DNA from 2 places in the Amycolatopsis sp. NPDC098790 genome. Region 2 is predicted to be linked to the other one. Evidence: riboswitches for the same ligand, from Rfam matches in the RefSeq annotation. Region 2 holds a riboswitch; the other holds the start of a gene.
The links. A riboswitch is a leader RNA that binds a small molecule or an ion and turns the genes downstream of it on or off. The one in region 2 is predicted to bind thiamine pyrophosphate.
Positions count from the first base shown of each region.

Region 1: it holds a riboswitch for thiamine pyrophosphate, as region 2 does, so the genes downstream of both, ACIQWX_RS12450 (thiamine ABC transporter substrate binding subunit) here and thiO (glycine oxidase ThiO) in region 2, are expected to answer to the same signal.

Region 1 covers NZ_JBIWAI010000001.1:2,486,572-2,488,946, reverse strand. The annotation lists gene ACIQWX_RS12450 (thiamine ABC transporter substrate binding subunit) at 1-999, opposite strand, end outside; TPP riboswitch at 1,021-1,128, opposite strand; gene ACIQWX_RS12445 (4a-hydroxytetrahydrobiopterin dehydratase) at 1,161-1,445, shown strand; gene ACIQWX_RS12440 (hypothetical protein) at 1,521-1,649, shown strand; gene ACIQWX_RS12435 (hypothetical protein) at 1,853-2,320, opposite strand; gene ACIQWX_RS12430 (ArsR family transcriptional regulator) at 2,320-2,375, opposite strand, start outside.
Region 2 covers NZ_JBIWAI010000001.1:1,952,326-1,954,700, forward strand. The annotation lists gene thiE (thiamine phosphate synthase) at 90-749, opposite strand; TPP riboswitch at 781-886, shown strand; gene thiO (glycine oxidase ThiO) at 880-1,953, shown strand; gene thiS (sulfur carrier protein ThiS) at 1,953-2,153, shown strand; gene ACIQWX_RS09820 (thiazole synthase) at 2,155-2,375, shown strand, end outside.

The sequences.
Region 1 (2,375 bases), 530 kb from region 2:
CACCTGGTCCGCCGTGAGCGACTGCGGCTTCTGCGGCAGCGGCGCGACCTGCGCCCAGCCCGCGGGCAGGTCGACGCCCTGGCGCGCCGGGTAGACGTACATGTTCGCCGCCACCGTCGCCTGGAACTGCTGCGACAGCAGGAAGTCGACGACCTTGCGAGCGCTTTCGGTCTGCTTGCCGTTCGCCAGCACGCCGGCGTACTCGACCTGCCGGTAGCAGGTGTCGAGCAGCGCCTTGGTGCGCGGCTTGCCGTCGTCGCCGACCTCGGCGGCGGGCGAAGAGGCGTACGAGACGACGATCGGGCGCGGCCCCTTGCCGGACGAGCCGGAGAAGTCCTTGGTGTAGGCCTCTTCCCAGCCGCTGACGACCTTGAGCCCGTTGGCCTTCAGCTTCGCCCAGTAGTCCTTCCAGCCGGCTTCGCCGTACTTCGCGATGGTGCCGAGGAAGAAAGCCAGCCCGGGCGACGCCGTCGCCGGGTCCTCGGCGACCAGCAGGTCCTTGTACTTCGGGTCGGCGAGGTCGTCGTAGGACTCCGGCGCCGCGATCCCCTTGCTCGTGAAGTAGTTCGTGTCGACGTTGACGCAGACGTCGCCGACGTCGACCGCGGACAGCCGGTGCTCGGGGTCGACGGCGTAGCGCTGCGGCCCGCGGTCGGCCTCGGGGCTGGTGTAGGGCTCGAAGACACCTTCGGCGAGCGCGCGCGAGGCGAACGTCGAGTCGACGCCGTACGCGACGTCGCCGATCGGGTTGGCCTTGGTCAGCACGAGCTTGTTGGTCAGCGATCCGGCGTCGCCCTGCTTGAGCACGGAGATCTTGATGCCCGACTGCTTCTGGAAGGCGTCGAGCACCTCCTGCGGCGCCAGGAAGGAGTCGTGCGTCACGAGGGTGACGGTGGGCGTCTGCTGCGTGCCACCGTCACCGTCCGACAGCGAGCACCCCGCGGCGACGACGCTGACGGCGGCGACGGCCGTCGCGGCGCGAACAGCCCTGCTCTTCATCTACCCTCCTGCACTTCTCCGGACGAGGAGGGAAAGCCCTCCCTTCGCCGGCATGATCCGGTCAGGTGCGAACGGTCGCGGGGTGACCCGCCTCTCAGCCCGGCTGACCGGACTCCCGTGGCAACCGTGCAGCGTAGTCCAGGACGTACGACCATGGAGACATGACGGAAATCTTGAGCGACGCCGAGGCCGACGAACGGCTGGGCGCCGGCTGGACGCGGGCCGGCGCGGTGATTTCGCGCGAGGCGGAGCTGGCGAGCTTCCCGCAGGCGATCGAGGTGGTGGACCGCGTCGCGGTGCTGGCCGAAGCGGCCGACCACCACCCGGACATCGACATCCGCTGGCGCACGCTGACGTTCCGGCTTTCGACGCACTCGGCGGGCGGTTTGACGGAGAAGGACTTCGCCCTGGCGTCGGAGATCGACGCGGTGCTCTCTTCTTTGTGATCCCGGTAACTCTGAGTGCACTTTTCCGCGGTTTCGGCGTCTCTCGGTAAACAGCTTTGCTATGGAGGGACGGCAGTGACCCAGGCGATCGTGGTGGGAACGGCGGCATTCGCGGCGATGGTGGCGGCGGCGGGCGGGGTGGTCTGGTTCACCGCCCGCGGACGCCGTCACCCGGATGCCGGTGACTTCGATCACAGCCGCTAACGAAGGGCAAGATCAGCGCGCTGAGCAGGGCGGAAGCATCGGTTTCGGCCCTAGGAAACGCTATGAACAGCACCGCCGCTCTCACCCCCGCCCAGCGCGCCTGGATCAACGCCCTCGCCCCCGCGGTCGTGCTGATCGCGATCGCCCTGATGGGCCTCCTCGGCTGAGCCGGTCGCCGGCCCGGCTTCCGGGTCAGGCCGGCTTCAGTAGCTCGGCATGTTGGGAATGGCCTTCTCGGCCACTTCGATGAGCGCCAGCACCTTCGGCACGTCGGCCGCCACATCTTCGGCCGTCATCGACGGAGCCTCCGAAGACCGGTACGCGACTTCGTTGCGACGCGCCCGCATCCGGTTGAAGGGCCGCAGAACGTGTCCCAGCGGCGGATCCAGCTGCGCGAGGACCGCTTCGTAGACGGTCACGTGGCCACCGCGGCTCGTCACCCGCAGCCCCTGGTTCTGCAGGACGGCCGCCAGCGCGCGGCGGGCACTGTCGTAGGCCAGCGTGTAAGCGCCTTCCGGGTCCGTGTCCTGCAGCTGCCGCGCCGAAGCGAGGTGGGTGCGGGCCCGGACCAGCTCGGCCTCGGCGGCCTCCCGCGACGCGGGGACGTGCTCGATGGCGCCGCGCGCGATGAACGCGTCGATCCGTTCGCGCCCTTGGTTCCACTGCGGCATCAGGACTCCTGGTCGAGGTTCAGCCGGGCCAGCGGACGATCACGAACGCTGGTGA
Region 2 (2,375 bases):
CTAAAGGGACCTTCAGCGCGCCCCGAGCAGAGACGGGGAACGAGCACACGCGACTTCGCCGGAACCCTGCCCAGGGATGGGCGGAGCGGTCAGGGGAGCCGGGCCCGCAACTCCCGCGCCGCAGCCTCCGGGTCCTCGGCCTCGGTGATCGCCCGCACCACCACGATCCGGGACGCGCCCGCCGAGAGCACCGAGGGCAGCCGCGAACCGTCGATGCCGCCGATTGCGAACCATGGCCGGGAAGGCGCAGCCGCGGCCGTCGAACGCACCAAGTCCAGCCCGGGCGCCGACCGCCCCGGCTTGGTCGGCGTCGGCCAGCAGGGACCCGTGCAGAAGTAGTCGACTCCCGGCTCCGCGGCCGCCGCGAGGGCCTGGTCGAGCGAGTGCGTCGACCGGCCGATCACCACGTCGTCCCCCAGGATCCGGCGGGCCAACCCCACCGGGATGTCGTCCTGACCCAGGTGCAGCACGTCCGCGCCGACCGCCAAAGCCACATCCGCCCGGTCGTTCACCGACAGCAACGCTCCGTGGCGCGCGCACGCCTCGGCCAGCACCTCCAGCGCCGCGATCTCCTGGGTGGCTTCCAAAGCGCCGGTCTTGTCGCGCAGCTGGATGATGTCGACTCCGCCCGCGAGGGCCGCGTCGGCGAACGATGCCAAGTCGCCGCGAGAGGTTCGGGCGTCCGTGCAGAGGTACAGGCGGGCCGCGTCGAGGCGGGCGCGGATCTTGTCACCGGAGAGGGCGGGCATAGCGGCGACCGTACCCCGGCGGCTAGGGTGGAGGAGTCCGCACGGGAGCCCGAGGGACGGGCTGAGAGGGAGCTGCCGCTCCGACCGTGGAACCTGATCCGGGTCATGCCGGCGCAGGGAGCGTGATCCCATGACGAACCTGGCAGTGGTGGGCGGCGGCGTGATCGGCCTGTCCACGGCCTGGCGCGCGGCCGCGAAGGGCCACGACGTCAGCCTCTACGACCCCGAGCCCGTCCGCGGCGGCGCATCCTGGCTGGCCGGGGGCATGCTCGCCCCCGTCACCGAGGCCTGGCCGGGTGAGGAGGACGTCCTCGCCCTCGGCGAAGAATCGCTCAGGAGATGGCCCGGCTTCGCGAGCGACCTGGCAAAAGAAGGCGTCGACCCCGGCCTGGCCGGACACGGCACGCTCGTCGTCGCCTTCGACAGCGCCGACGCCGGTTACCTCGACATCCTCGCCGACCACCTGCGCCGGCTCGGGCGCGTGGCCGACCGGCTCACCGGCCGGGAGGCCAAGCGGCTCGAACCCGGTGTCGGCTCTGTCCGAAGTGGACTCCACGTGCCCGGCGACCTGGCCGTGGACAACCGGAAACTGCTCCAAGCCCTGTACGCGGCCTGCGTCGACCACCAAGTCCGGTTCGTCCGCGAACGCGTCGAGCGAACACCGGACGCCGAAGCCGTCGTGCTCGCCGCCGGCGCCTGGACCGGGCGGCTGCACCCGCAGCTGGCCGACGCCGTCCGGCCGCTCAAGGGCGAGATCCTGCGGCTCAAGCCCCGCCGGGGCTGCCTGCCGCCGCCCGGACACACCGTCCGCGCCGTCGTCGAGGGCAAGCCCATCTACCTCGTCCCGCGCGGCGACCAGGAGCTCGTCCTCGGCGCGACGCAGTACGAAGCGGGCTTCGACCAGGCCGTCACCGCGCGCGGCGTGCGTGAGCTGATCGAGGGCGCCGAACGCGTCTTCCCCGCGATCACCGAGTACGAGCTGGCCGAGACCGCCGCGGGCCTGCGTGCCGGCAGCCGCGACGTGCTGCCGTACATCGGCGTCCTGGACGACGGCGTCTTCGCCGCCACCGGGCACCACCGCAACGGCCTGTTGCTGGCCCCCGTGACCGCGGACGCCGTGGTCGCCTGGCTCGAGGGTGAGAAGCCGCCCGAAGGCGTCGAAGCGGCTTCGCCCGCCCGCCTGCACCAGAAGGAGCACGTGTGATGGAAATCAAGCTCAACGGGACGTGGACGGAGTTCCCGGACGGCGCCACGGTCGCCGACGTCCTCGACGCGTCGGGCGGGCAGCGGCCCGGCATCGCCGTCGCGGTCGACGGCGTCGTCGTCCGCCGGAGCGACTGGCCCACCACCGCCGTGCCCAAGGGCGCGGGCGTCGACGTGCTCACCGCGGTCCAGGGAGGCTGAAGTGGACGAAGAACCGCTGGTCATCGGCACCGCCAAGCTGACGTCCCGGCTGATCATCGGCACCGGTGGCGCGGCCAACCTGGCCGTCCTCGAACGCGCGCTGGTCGCGTCCGGCACCGAGCTGACCACCGTCGCGATGCGCCGCGCCGACGCCGAAGGCGGCTCCGGCGTCCTCGAACTGCTGAACCGGCTCGGGATCGAGCTGCTGCCGAACACCGCGGG